2 regions of the Leuconostoc falkenbergense genome follow, and region 1 is predicted to be linked to the other one. Evidence: riboswitches for the same ligand, from Rfam matches in the RefSeq annotation. Region 1 holds a riboswitch; the other holds the start of a gene.

Region 1 (7,557 bases):
CAACATATCTAAAGTGCCACGGTTCATAATTAATACCCGTCCAGTTTACTTTTGCCTTGGGGTATCGCAAAATGAAACCATAGTCAACAGCGTGATTTATCAGCCACTGTTGTGAAATAAGCTGATCAACATCATCATACAAATCCTGTCTGTCATTTAAAAACGCTGTGTCTATTATGTCAACAGCTAAACCAGTATGATGTTCACTTGAACCCGGCAGTTGCGAATAAGCTAACGTCATGTTTTGCGCCTGTTCCAGTGAATAACCGGCATTGCGGTGACGCTGGACAGATTGATCAAATAGGCTTTTTTGATACGCGATCGAGCGATAACCAGAGACTAATGTAAAACGAAACCCATTTTTCTCAGCTTCGGAAAACAAACTAGATAAACTATCTACAATACTAGTGTTAATCGTTTCTTTCCCAATTAAGAACCGTTCAAACGCCATTTCTTCTTGAATAGGATGTTGCTGATTAACAACAATCAAATTAGGATTGTCTAATGCACCGCTATTTGGAAAATTCATTCGTTGTTGCCTCCCTTATGAGCCTTTCAGCTTCATCGAACTTGGCAAAATGATTAGCCCCATCAAAGCCTAAAAGCACCACAATATATCGTTTATGCTGATGTGTAATAACTGCAATAAGGTTCTGTTTCGCACGGTCAGTAAAACCAGTTTTCAACCCTGCCCAAGTCATATCATGTGAGGGATTAGCAATTTTTGGATTACGATTTAACCAAATTTTATTTTCAATTACCATTTGCGCTTGTTGCGCTAATGATAAGACATCAGGAAAATTCAAAATAAGCTTTTTTGTCAATAATAACAACGCGTTGGCAGACATTTTTGTGACTTTTTTGTCGCTAACCTGCTGACTAATGAAGAAATCAGCAAGATCCTCATCATCTAGACCAGTTGGATTACTAATGTCGCCATCAATTTTCATCGCCGCCAATAATAATTGTGTTTGATGACGCCAATTTGACAAAGAACCAAATAAGGTCAGCATCAATTGAAGCGCTGGCTGATTTTCAGATATCAGCAAAGTCATGTTGAGTAAATCAATGACCTCATAACCCTGTGGTACAGTCATTGGAATATCTGCCAAATCAGGGTTAGAACCCACTGCAGCAACATTTGCTGTGACTGGTAGAACTGAATGATAATCGAGCTTACCTTGTTGAATCGCTGACATCGTTTGATAAATAATAATTAGTTTTGCTAGAGAGGCAGTTGGCCATTTTAGATTGTCATTCTTACTGGCAATGACTTTGTCATCAGTAACTGAAAATACAATATAGGCTTGGGCCGAAGTCTCAATTGGTTCACTTATCATGTTTGACAGCATTCTTATAAATTGTGCCGGCACCCGTTGTGAAGTATTGAATACCTGACACTTTTGGATTAGATAATTGAACTTGTTGGCCCCAAATAACTGGGTTGACAGCTGAATCTTGGAACAAAATTTTCTCGCCTAATTGCTCATCCTTATCGCGTGCACTTCCCTTTTGTGCATCGGTCGATAGTGCCTTTTTGATAGCGGCATCATAACTGGTATTTGACCACTTACCATCGTTATTTGGTGATGACGTTGTGAACAAATTCAAGAAGGTTGTCGGTTCAGCGTAATCACCATACCAATTGACATAGATAATATCGAAGTTTTGGTCAGTTTGATCATTTAATCTCTGCTTGAATGGCACAAATTTTTCTGAAATCGTCAAACCGGATAATTTCTGCCATGAATCTTTCATAAAGTCTCCGACAAGCTTAGTTTGTGGCACATCTGCAGTCAGTTCCAATGTCAGATTTAGTTTGGTTAATCCTTCCTCTTTCATACCTTCTGCAAATAACTGCTTAGCTTTTTCAAGATCGTAGCTGTAATCCTGTTTGGCTGTTGATGCGAAATCCTTACCACTAGCCGTTTTTGATAGTCCGGCGGGTGTCATACCTGTTGGTACTTTACCAACACTATTATAAATTGAGCTCAAGATTTCGGAACGATTTGTTGCTAAATTCAACGCTTGACGAATTTTCTGATTGTTCAAGCCTTTAACTTTACCCGTCTGATTGTACTCAAAATATGATGTTGCTGCCAATGGAACAGCTTTGTAATCTTTACGCTTACTATTAGCCGTTTGTAATTCAGTCGTACTCAAAACAGCCAAGTCTAAACTACCTCGTTTGTATTCTTGAACAGCTGTTGCAGGATTTTTGATGACACTATAATTCACACCAGCGTTTTTGACGCTTTTGGCGTTGTAATAATTTTTATTCGGAATTAACTTAAACGACGTGTTCGTACCATTCCAGCCAACAAATTTATATGGTCCAGAATAAATTTGTTCACTTGATTTAGTACCAAGTTTCTTGCCTGCTTTCGTATTAAATGCCTCATTTTGTGGGTAAAAACTAGGGAATGACATGAGACTAGCAAATTGCGGCTGCGGCGAATCTAGTGTCACAACGACTGTTGAAGCATTCTTTGCAACGATTCCCAGTGAATTGACATCTTTATCCGTTCCGGCACTGATTGCATCCGCATTTTTAATGCCAGAATAAATATAAGCATACTGTGAAGCTGTTTTAGGATTAACCGTCCGACGCCAAGCATAAACGAAATCTTTAGCAGTCAATTTTGTACCATTCGACCATTTCAAGTTTTTACGTAAATGGAATGTCCATGTCAAACCATCTTTTGATGTGGTCCAGCTTTTTGCAAGACCTGCAACCGGTTTACCACTTGCGCTTTTACTTAACAGTCCCTCTTGTGTATTTCCAGCAATCTCAAACGCATAAGTATCGGTCATTTTTGACAAATCCTGCGTCGTTAGATCAGTGCTAATATAGGTTTTGATCGTTGCATCGCTTGAACTACCACTGGTTCCCCACACACCGGTAACTCGCGTTCCTGCCGCAATGACCACGATAGCGCCGATGGTACCAAAAATGATTGTATTCCGTTTTACCATATATATTTCTCATCTCTCTGTTATTCTCTCATCAAAGCGTTATTAAGATAAATCTCTTTTTAAATTAGCACTTTTTCATTTGAATATAACTTTTTTAATTTGATACTAAATATAATAGCATACGGTCTTTTAAACATTTTTGAAAAACCTCTATATTATAACTAGATTTTTGTGCACAACGCACAAAAAAACAGTCAATCACTATAATTGACTGTTTGTAAAATCCTAAAAACATTCACACCAATTCAAATGAAGCCAAAATTTCAGAGTCATCATTAGCAAGAATATTTTCAATAGCAACATATTTGATCTTAGCTGTTATATGCCATTGTGATTCATTTAGTGTCTTAACGAGTTGACGCGCTTCACTGGGTTGTAAGGATTGTCCTATTGTAACGTGTGGTTGATACGGTATATCACGACGGTAAAAAGGCTTAAAATTATCCAGTTCATAAAGCTTGTCGTGTATCATTTTGATTATGTCTGCGCCTTGCGCAACGGATAACCAAACGTAGCCGTTATCCGTGTCGCCTCCAACACAATTCAGTGTTAGAGTGAACGACTCAAGACGTTTCACAACAGATTGCACCGCATCACAAATACTCGTATCCGAGGCATTACTTTTGAAAGGAAACATAAGCGATACATGAGGTCGAATATGTGTATATAAGCTATCATGTTTTTGTCGAATCGACTGAATGGTTGCTTGATCAACTGAATTAAAGTCTGGAAAAATCAAAACGGACCGATATTTCATCGCCACTCCTTTTATTATTGCACATCAGATAAACAGATTAATCACCATTTTCGCGTAGCCATGGTCGATCGCTAACTTCATTTTCAGTGATAATCCGATGCAGAGTTTGTTGCGCTTGCGGCACAAACATTTTTGGCTCCGGATGAATGGGTACAAATTGCAAATCCAATGTCTCTGTGCCATCTTTTTGCAAAAATCCCCCAGCCTGTTCAACTTCAAAACCAATACCAATAGTCTCTTGTGCATCCCCCCAAGAATTTTTGTCCGTCACATTTGTGGCGATACCCAAGACTCTGGTTACGCTAACGTCAATATTCGTTTCTTCTTTAAATTCCCGTACAACCGCTTGCATTGGAGAATCGCCATATTCAAGATACCCCCCAGGAAATCCCCAGCCAGCGTCTGAATCCCAACGTTTTTCCAACAAAATAGCATCGTGAGTGTCATTCCATAAAACACCAAACGCAGAAACAAAAATCATGCCCTCATGACCAACTTTCTCCCGCATTCGCGCAATATAATTCTTATTCATGATGTAACCCCTTAATCAAAATTTTGTGCAACAAATCACTTTTCATTATAGCACTACGACGTATTAATTATGAAAATAATGATATTCGGTGATCACAAAAAAATCTGGGTCAAATTTCGATTTATTTGGATTGCGCAGTAGTGAAGCTGTCCCATTTTTCTGGCAATAATGTCATTTGCCAGAAACGTAATTCTTCTGCACTACTATACATAAATTGTTGCAACAACAAATCCATATCAAGTTCATCTTGATGTTTATTCACTAAGTCATCTAATAATTGAATCATCTCATGAACGTAACCTTGAAATGTCTCATCAGCGTACGAATTAACAAAATCAATATAAATTTGTTGCGTGCCTTTTAAGTAATCTTTTCTTGCTAACATTTCTTGGAAAATTTCTAGATATAACCAGGGGCATGGTAGTAACGCTGCTAATGCATGAACTTCCCCATAACTATCAAAGGCATGGTGCATGTGGCAAGTATAGTGATAAGTTGTTGGTAAAATTTCAGCCTGTTGAATCTCGTCATCAGTCATATTAAGACCTTGATATATCCCATTTTGCTGGTCAACATCATAAGCTGTAATTGCCTGAATGCCTGATTTTAAAGCATCAATAACTTGTGAATCCTGACTTGTCGCCAAAATTTTATCATAAATTGCTAAATAATTTTTGACATAGTAATTATCCTGTATCAAATATGCCTTAAAGGCAGACAAAGGTAACGTCCCATCTTCAATGCCCTTAATAAAGGGATGATTCTTGCTTGACAGCCAAAGTGAAGTTGACTTTTCGTGTGCTAATTCGCTAAATTTCATGATATTCTCCATTCTTTTTTATAAAATATCTAAAAACCCCAGCTCACTGAAATTGAGCTGGGGTCGCCAAAAAGCATCGTAAAATACAACATCATGATATTGATGTGGCTAATATAATATCTTCCTGCGTCAGTCTTAACTGCTTCAGGTTCAATGGGTATGATCTCAGCTCAAGGCACCCCAGATATCTTACATAAAAAATTATAACACACGTATTCATTAAAACAGTAATAAATTTTAAGGATATGCAATTGATTCATCAGCTAAAAGCGAAAATGTGCCATACCAGCCAAGTTATTGGATGCTTTTCACAAAACCCTTTTAAAAATTATTCTTACTTTGCTCATACACCGCGATTGCTCTTAATCGCGCAGCTTTATGATCCACAATTGGCTGAGGGTAATCATCATTTAATTTCACACCATAAGCTTTTTGTTCCGCATCAGTTAACTGATTAGGCTGATGTATTTTTTTGCTTTTGATAGATTTCAATTCCGGAACATATTGCGTGATAAACGCGCCATCAGGATCAAATTTTTCTGACTGTATTGTCGGATTAAATACTCTAAAATATGGCACACTATCTGTACCTGTCGACGCAGCCCACTGCCAACCACCAATATTACTTGCAGAATCATAATCAACTAATTTTTCTCGAAAATACTTCTCACCCCAACGCCAATCAATTAATAGATCTTTGGTTAAAAAAGAAGCAACAACCATTCTCAAGCGGTTGTGCATCCAACCCGTTTCATTTAGCTGACGCATGGCAGCATCGACAATTGGAAAACCAGTGCGCCCTGTCCGCCATGCTTTAAAATGATCCTCATTATTTTGCCAAACAACATTTTGAAATGATGTTTTGATTGCCTTTTCTTGCTGATCTGGATACATAGCATAAATCATATTGTAGTAATCACGCCAACACAGCTCTTTGATGAAGGTCGTACGACCGTCACTTTCCGGTTCCTGCCTGACAGCATCATAAACTGTCCGAATTGAAATTTCACCGGTCCTTAAATATCGTGATAAATGGCTGGTAGCATCAAGGCTTGGTATATCACGATTTTTATCATAGTCAGCGAGTTTATGTGACACAAAGTCGATCAAAACTTGTTTGGCAACCGACTCTCCAATTTGGTTTTCGTAAGCATAACTGTCACATGGACGGATTAGCTTTTTAAGCTCAGCTGTTGCGTCATTGTCTGGCAGCACCAGTTGCTTTTTGACAATTTCCGAATGCCTTTGATCATAATTTGGTGATTTTTTAGGTCGTTGTATCCATTGCTTAAAGTATGGTGTGAATACTTTGTATCCAGTACCATCTTGTTTTTTAATATCGAACGCACTGTGCAATGTAAAATCTAAAAAAGGATGTGGCGTTACCTGCAACTCATCACGACAATATTTTGCAATTGCTTGATCTCGTTTTCTACCATAACCCCGTTCATCAAAATTAAAATACAAATCTTGCCAATCCGGCAGCTCTTTTTTTAATGCTGTAAACACAGTGGTGACATTTCCTGAGAAAATATGCAAGCTGATTTTTTTTGCTTTTAAAACTGATTTAAAATGAGACACACTGGCAAAAAAAGCACTTTGATTGACACTGCCACTAGACGCGATTTGCTCTGGGTCAATAACAAATACTAAAGCAAGATGATCACTATTGGCAACAGCAGCTGACAAAGCTGTATTATCTGCTAATCTTAAATCTCTTCTAAACCACATCACACTTGTCTTAGTCACAAAAATACCCCTCACATTTAAATTATTTTGACAGTTGTCGCTTGTAAATTTTTCTGGTACTCAAAAACCAATAATTACGAAAATCACCCACTAATTTTGAATATGGATAACCCGTTAGTCCTTGTTGACATAATTGTTCCGACAAATACTCTTTCAAAATCCAAGGGTCTTCGGGCGCAACGTGATCCAATTCTAATATCTGATTGATTTTTGAAACAGAAGTGTTTAACGCGGCTGCCACATCCTCAATTGCTAAATGGCTCATTTTGAGATTTTCCTTGAGTTCCTTACTTGTATTGAAACGCTCAGTAGAATTTAGAGACATGTCACTCCCCCCTTTCATTGTTCAGTTCACGATGTTAATAAAGCTATTATCAATTGTTAAACCAACATAATTATGATTTATGTAATACAACGAGTATAATGCTTTCACACTTTTACGTAAAGAAATTTGATTTTAACTGCAAAGCACACAAAAAAACGCCAATATTTGGCGCATTTCTAATGATTAATCTGAACGTTTATGAAATTTAGCAATGGATTCATTAACGCGTTCAACTTTCAAATGCAAATTGATTTTGATAATTATCCAAACCGCAATATAGATTGTCAAAAAGCTCAACCAAAAGGTGGGCTCATACAAAACTTCAGGTAGCCCCAAAGTTAACGACGCAGCACCTAAAGTTATCATTAGCGTACCTATAAAATGTAGTATGAGAGCGA
Region 2 (7,557 bases), 730 kb from region 1:
TGCTAGATGGCGAACCAAATAATGAGACGCGTGCCAATATTATGGCTAATTATGAGAAAATGTGGGGTAATGCAGAAAACCTCACTGCCGACACGCTTAATCATTTGGCTGGATTCAGATTAACTAATCAGAAAGCACATCAGCGTCAAAATTATTTAGAACAACCTTTGGAAATGAATCGCATGTCTGAAGAAACTTTAAAGGCGATGTGGCATGTTGTTGACAACAACAAAGGCATGTTCAAGCCCTACTTTGACCGTAAAAAAGCCTTGCTTGGCCTCTCGCAATTGGGTTGGCAAGATCAAGTTGCACCGCTCACAAACATCGGTGATTACAGTCCTAAAGAAGTCTCTTACGATGAAGCAGCACAATTTATTATCACGCAATTTGGTAAGTTTTCACCTAAAATGGCTGATTTTGCCAAAATGGCATTTGAAAATAATTGGATTGAATCTGAAAACCGACCTGGCAAACAACCGGGTGGCTACATGGAATCTGTCCCTGATTTACATGAATCACGCATTTTTCTAACTTATACTGGATCAGTCAATGATGCCGCAACGATTGCCCATGAGTTGGGACATGCTTTTCATTCTGCTCAACTTAATGATTTGCCGTTCTGGCGTGATGCGTATGCAATGAATGTTGCTGAAACAGCTTCCACTTTCGCTGAACTTATTGTCAATGACGCTAACGTAAAAGCAGCAACGACTGACGCTGAAAAAGTGGTCTTATTAGACGCCAAAATGACTAATCCTATTGCCATGTTCTTGAACATTCATGCGCGTTTCTTATTTGAAGATGCGTTCTATACGGAGCGTCAAAATGGCGTTGTCACGCCGCAACGACTGAACGAATTGATGGATGAAGCACAAAAAAGCGCCTTTGATGGTATGCTAGATACACGTCACCCACATTTCTGGTCTTCAAAGTTACACTTCTTTATTGATTCAGTCCCATTTTATAATTTCCCGTACACATTCGGTTATCTCTTTTCAGCCGGTATTTATGCACAAGCACAAAAAGATGGTGATAATTTCGAGGATAAATATATTGCGTTGCTTCGTGACACAGCAAATATGACATCAGAAGAATTAGCTCAAAAACATTTAGATGTTGATCTGACTAAGCCAGATTTCTGGCAAGCTGGTGCCGATTTGGTTAAAAAAGATATTGATGAATTTTTGTCGCTATCTGAACAATTTATAAAGTAAAAATCATATTAAAGAGACTCAGCGTGTTAAACATGTTGAGCCTCTTTTAATCTTTATGAGTTTTGTTGCCAATTTATCACTGCGTCTGCGACATTATCAGCTGCACTAATCATGCTAATAACAGCCACGCCATTGATACCAGTCGCATAAATATCATCTATATTTTGATTTGAAATACCACCAATAGCGACGATTGGCCAATCACTAATGCTTTTAATGTGTCTCAAGCCTTCGAGACCAATTGGTGGATTAGCATCAGCTTTTGTCTTCGTCGCAAATATTGGTCCAACACCAATGTAATCAATTCCCGATACACCTTGAACACGATGAAAATCAGCTTGCGTCGTCACGGACACACCAACAAACATACCATTGCAAGCACGCACATTTTCAATAATATTACCATCCTTTTGACCAAAGTGCACACCATCAGCGTGAATTTGGTGAGCTAATGGAATATCATCGTCGATGATTAGAGGCACGTGATACTGGCGTGTTAAGTCGCGTACACGCTCTGCTACACGATATTTTTCAGCGCCTTTTAATGCGCCATCACCTTTTTCACGATATTGAAAAGCAGTAATACCATATTTCAAAGCGGTTGTTAAAATATCAAAAAATTGTGATTCGTTTTCCACATTTTGAGTGCCTAAAACAAAATAACGTCGTAATATTAATGGATTAAATGTCATGAAGTACCTCAACTGTATCTTCTGTCACCAATTTGGTCCCATGGTTAAGTGGCCCATGCCCGTGTCCAACAGCAATGCCATCACGAATTGTGGCATCAACGTATCTTTTCCCATGCAAAATCGCCACATCTAAAGTTTTGCCAAGCGCTAATTGTGCTGTAATCGCTGCCGAAATAGTGTCTCCAGTGCCGTGGGTACGCTCCGTAAGAACCCGCTGACTTGCCAACCAGAAATCTGTCCCATCAGCCAATAAGACGTAATCCTCAATACGTGATGACTGCCCATGACCTCCTTTCAATAAAACATTTTTAGCGCCTAATTTTTGAATCGCCTTAGCTGCACGTTGCATGTCTTGCCGATTATTAATCGCTTGACCACTTAAAATTTCAGCTTCTGGCATATTAGGCGTTACAAGTTCTGTTAGCGGTAACAATAAACTTTTAACGGCAGCCACTGCATCAGGATTAAGCAACTTTGCGCCACCTTTCGCAACCATTACCGGATCTAACACATATTTACCAAAATCAAAATTTTGCAAGCCTTTGGCAACAAGCGCTACTGTCTCTGCGTTTCCGAGCATACCAGTTTTGGTTGCTTTGATAGCTAAATCATCAGCGATTGATTGCATTTGTGACCAAATCATATCAGGTGGTGTCATCAAAACATCTTGAACACCCAATGTATTTTGCGCTGTTAAAGCGACAAACACATTAGCACCATAAACACCCTGTGCAGCAAATGTCTTTAAATCAGCGCTAATACCAGCACCGCCACTACTATCAGCACCAGCGATTGTTAATACTTGTGGTGTTTCATTGCTCATAAGTATTGCACACTTTCAGTCATAAATGTCGCTACTTCCTCACTTGTAATTGCAGCAAGTTCATCTAGCAATTGCATACTATAAAAACCTGGTGTCGTGATTTGATGGCTGGCTTTGAGGCCAGCTAACTTAAACGTTGCCATCGTGTACATGACATTTTCCATAGTGAGTGATTCAGCCACAAAAGCACCAATCATGGACGATAATGCATCACCAGTTCCCACATTAGTTGATAATAATGGCACGTCTGTCTCAATGACGGCAGTTTGATGCCCATCGCTAATAACATCTTTGGCACCACTTAATGCAATTATGGCACCAGTCTTTTCTGCTGCTAATTGTGCGATGGCAATTACATCACCACTACCAGTGGCGTCAATGCCTTGGCTGTCAAAATCAATATCGGCAAACCACGCGATTTCCGCTGCGTTACCTCGAATAATATCAACATGCCCTTCTCGCATCAAAGTCTGCACGGCCTTACTACGAAAAGGTACTGCAACAGCAACTGGATCCAAGATAACAGGTTTATCTAAGTTAGTAGCGACCTTTGAGAGCGTTACAATATCTGATAATTCATTGGCCTTAAGCGTACCAATATTAATGACAACGGCATGTGCAATTTGACATAAATCATTAAATTCACTAACTTCGCGACTCATAAGCGGCGAACCACCAATAACATTCACTACATTGGCTACGAATTGTGGGGTAACAAAGTTAGCATAGGTCAGAACAAGCGGTGATTGTGTCCGTACATTTTTAATTGTCATTAGTATTGACTCCCTTTTTCATAGGCATTCCGCCAAAATTTTAGTTCAAATTGATACGATTTTTCAAAAATAGCGACATCTAGTCGACTGTCTGAATGGTCAACAATCTGCCAGTAATAGGTTACCAAATCATGGTATTGTTTACTGGCATAATATTGCTGCCAACCATTGTTTGTTTGATGTGCCAGTGCTTTAGCTATAAAGTAATAGGATTCCACACAAGGTAAGGTTGCCATGATTGCTGACATAGCACCTTTTTGAGCTGCTGCACGCATATGATTAACATAGGATTGCCCAACCAAATCTAAAGGCTTTGAGGCAACAGCATCCACTAGACTAAGATGTGCTTGTCCCTCATCATCGCTTGTCGGTCTGGTTAAATGTAATGATTCATCAATTTGATCAACGATAGGCATAAAAGCTTCGATATAACTGGCATCTTGAGCCGTATAATAATCGGCTTGATGCTTGGTTAATGAGTTATTACCAATTGCTTTCACGAAAGGCTCAGCCATTATTTGAGGCATAAACTGTTCTCTAATTGTTTGTAATGAGGTCATGTTTTCTCCATAATAGGACACAAAAAGGCCGCGAACCCACTCCAAGAAGATGCGTTCACGGCCAGTAATCAACATTTAAAAAACACTAGCTTATGCAACATATCTCCCTGCGTACGTACTAACGTCATCAGGTTCAATGGGTATTTCTCAGCCAATCGGCACCCCAGATATTTTATTCATTTCAAGATAAGTGTAAACGAATGTCACCAGATAATCAACCCCACCATTCAGGATCAACATCTCTCATTTGATGTTTCAGTGACAATTGCGAATCACTTGTAACACGTTGGTAAGTCGTTGTGTAGGGATTTTTCATCAAATTAATCATTTGCTGATACTGTGTACTTTTCAAAAAATCAGCTAATTGACTGTGATTTTGCCAAAAAGTCCACAACATATAATCTGCTTTACCATTATCATTTTGAGCCACAACACCGGCAACATTTACTAACTTACCAATTAGTTTATCATTATCATCTTTAGCCTGAAAGGCAATTTGATGAATCACACGGCCAGTTAATTGACCATTAATATAACGACTATCAAAGCCTAATGGCCGTTGAAATTGTTGGACAATTTCTGGCGCATCCAAAATCAAAACATTCGAACCCGCCAATTGTGATACCTTGCCGAGGTAAAACACGTTGTCTGGATTCGCTGTTTGAAGTGCTAATAATTCTGAAACTGACTGTTCTGGTGCAAGTACAAGATTAATTTTCATAAGAATGGCTCCTTTAACATTGTGACGACATCTGGTGAAAGCCGAACTGCATTACGCTGAATAAACTGTTGGACGCCTTTAAACGTTGTCAGATCAACTGTGGGTGTCATAGCATCTGATGCAACTAATGCTTTTGCATAGACAATATCTGAACGCGTCATCATCGTCATGCCCCATGGCTCGCTCAGTAACAGTGATTCCCATTGATCAGTTAATAATGCTTCAGCTCTTTTGAACCGATTGTCTTTGGCAATAAAACTACTCAGATCTGTTGGATTTAATTTCATAGGGTCAACACCTTTCCAATTTGATTAGGCAAACTGAGTTGTTGCTCTTCTGGCAGTATCCAATAAACACGACGATACTGTGACATAATCGGTGATGTTTCACCGTCACCATCAGTTAGGATAATCACTGTTGTCGTCTCACGAGGTGTTTTTTGTTTATCTAGATAGTCAAAAATACTTTGAAATGCCGTTCCTCCGCCAGCACGGCGCTGCCAATGATTGATATTTTTAATCACTTCAACTGCTGTATCAAATGAAAACACGCGGACTTTAGCATCAAATTGTTGTGTTATTTGCATCACATTGGCTAGGAATTTACCCACTAGTCTATCACTAATAGAAGCTGAATTGTCGACAAATACCAAAATTTCATTTTCGTACGTACTAATTTCACCAAATAAGTCCATTCGATAGGCTTGGCGCCGATTAAATCGTGCGCGTGATGGTTGCTTTTGATTAGGTACTTGGCTTACCCCTGTTTTGAAGATTTGACGCCAATTTTTTTTAGGCACCACCACCGCGGAAATCTGTTGTATGACAGCACTAGCCAAGTGACCTCGCCCAGATTTTTGTGCATCTTCATTGGCTTGCCGAATGACTTGTTCAAGTGCCGATTTAGCCTCATCAGACTCATCGCCAACACTCGCCCAATCACCGTGGCCGTCGACGTCACCATGAGCAGGCACATCATCTTCAAAACGACTGATTAAATCAATATAAGTTTGCGAATCTTGATAAGGCGCAAACCATTCGCCGTACACATCAAACAACATTTGCAAAGTCACAGCCGTTGGTAACTCACCTAATTCCTTAGGTAAATATTGATTAATCGCCACATCAGTCCCTAGATCAACAACTGATTTTGCTTGGTGCGTTGCAGCATAGCGAACTGGGTGTTCCCAAATAACATGCAGTGATTCATGTGCCAATGCAGCAGCAATCTGATTATACGTGCTGAAATTTTCCGTTAAACGTGCTGGATTGATTACTAAGTACCAACGATGATTTTGCCATTTTAATGCCAAAGGATGCGGTGCTAACAGGTTCATTTCGCGGGTTAAATTCATGACAATGTTGCCATATAGTGGTGAAACATCGAGTAAGGTTTTAATACCACCTAATATTAAATTATCCGTTTCATCCTTTGTTATCATCTGGTCGCAATGTCCATAATTTGTTGATACAACACGTTTGCATAGTGTTCTTCTGAATTGTACAAATCATCTAAAATTGGAGCATTTGTCATTTGCTTAACCAGTGCATATTGACCATCTGGTGCCAGCAATTGTAGTAATTCACTAAAACGTGCAGCGTTATTATCGTGTGTCATATCTGCCGTCAATAACAATGTTTTCATCACTGTCATTTTTTGAATTTCTGAATAGCTTTCAAATTTGGAACGAATGGTTAAAGGTACTTTAGGTCCGTCTGGTTTTGAGTCAAAGACTTCTTCGGCAGTTAAGCTAGGCGTTTGTTCGCGTACAAATCGAACAAATTGTGTTGCCACTACTTGACCTAAATCACCCGCCACAATATCAAATAACAAATCTTCTTGCTGACGATTAGATAGCCTAAGCAATTCAAAAAGATCATCCGACACACGTTGCCAAGCACGTGGGGTTGGATTCAAATCAACTTCACGCACGTCAGGATACAACAAACTAGCATTTTCAGCGATAAACCTGCGCACCAAATCATGAATATTGGGCCGTTGATCCCCTTTAGCAGCCCATGCTAACCAATCTTTCACTGATACGCTCATCACTAATCTTGTTGTCCGATCCTTAATTGCGGCATCAGAAGTTTGAACCGCATATTCAGATGTCTCAAAACCATGCATACTATCATCTGGATTTTCTGCCAAGATAAGGAGAACATTTTTTGGCAAAATTAGATCATTAATCTGTCGTTGTAACACTAAATTCATCAGTTCAGCCTGAACAGCTTGTGAGCCACGATTGAATTCATCTAAAAACCAAATAATTGGTTGACTCGGTACCGCTTCAGCATGCTGAATAATTTGAATCAGCGTATGTGTGTAGCCAAATTTAACGTCAGCAAGTTGCCCATAATGTTTAGTTTGCAAAAACGCACTTTCAGTCAAGGGCGGTATTGGAATCGCCAAATCGCCTTTTTCTGACAGAGAAACCACCGTTGTAAACAATTGCGCATTCATTTGCTTTGCCACATCGCTCACTAAAGCAGACTTGCCAATGCCTGCTTCTCCAACAATATTAGGCACATTACCGCCTCGTAATATCAGTGGGACTGCCGTTAATAATTGTTGATAAGTTAAACTCATAATGAACCTCATTCCTAACTATATTTTACCGCAATCCAAACAATCATGCTAAAATGAAGATATGACAAAAAAAATTCTAATTCTCGGTGCTAATGGTCAAATTGCCAAATTAGTGGTTACTATGTTAGCCAATACCGACACACAATTAAAGCTCACCTCTCTTCACGCCAAACCAGCCCAACATA

What was found. Region 1 has a riboswitch for thiamine pyrophosphate ahead of ACI3ES_RS06075 (hypothetical protein). Riboswitches for the same ligand answer to the same signal wherever they lie in the genome.
Region 2: linked by a shared signal. The riboswitch ahead of ACI3ES_RS02500 (transcriptional regulator) and the one ahead of ACI3ES_RS06075 (hypothetical protein) in region 1 are both predicted to bind thiamine pyrophosphate.

The regions. Positions count from the first base shown of each region.
Region 1 covers NZ_CP174386.1:1,219,703-1,227,259, forward strand. The annotation lists gene ACI3ES_RS06050 (M15 family metallopeptidase) at 1-529, opposite strand, end outside; gene ACI3ES_RS06055 (serine hydrolase) at 513-1,340, opposite strand; gene ACI3ES_RS06060 (peptide ABC transporter substrate-binding protein) at 1,330-2,976, opposite strand; gene ACI3ES_RS06065 (2'-5' RNA ligase family protein) at 3,212-3,733, opposite strand; gene ACI3ES_RS06070 (NUDIX domain-containing protein) at 3,771-4,265, opposite strand; gene ACI3ES_RS06075 (hypothetical protein) at 4,387-5,085, opposite strand; TPP riboswitch at 5,190-5,278, opposite strand; gene ACI3ES_RS06080 (deoxyribodipyrimidine photo-lyase) at 5,407-6,834, opposite strand; gene ACI3ES_RS06085 (DUF2316 family protein) at 6,857-7,159, opposite strand; gene ACI3ES_RS06090 (DUF3021 family protein) at 7,343-7,557, opposite strand, start outside.
Region 2 covers NZ_CP174386.1:492,197-499,753, reverse strand. The annotation lists gene ACI3ES_RS02520 (M3 family oligoendopeptidase) at 1-1,214, shown strand, start outside; gene thiE (thiamine phosphate synthase) at 1,268-1,906, opposite strand; gene thiD (bifunctional hydroxymethylpyrimidine kinase/phosphomethylpyrimidine kinase) at 1,896-2,729, opposite strand; gene thiM (hydroxyethylthiazole kinase) at 2,726-3,502, opposite strand; gene ACI3ES_RS02500 (transcriptional regulator) at 3,502-4,062, opposite strand; TPP riboswitch at 4,150-4,238, opposite strand; gene ACI3ES_RS02495 (hypothetical protein) at 4,277-4,783, opposite strand; gene ACI3ES_RS02490 (hypothetical protein) at 4,780-5,070, opposite strand; gene ACI3ES_RS02485 (VWA-like domain-containing protein) at 5,067-6,224, opposite strand; gene ACI3ES_RS02480 (ATP-binding protein) at 6,221-7,372, opposite strand; gene ACI3ES_RS02475 (NAD(P)H-binding protein) at 7,434-7,557, shown strand, end outside.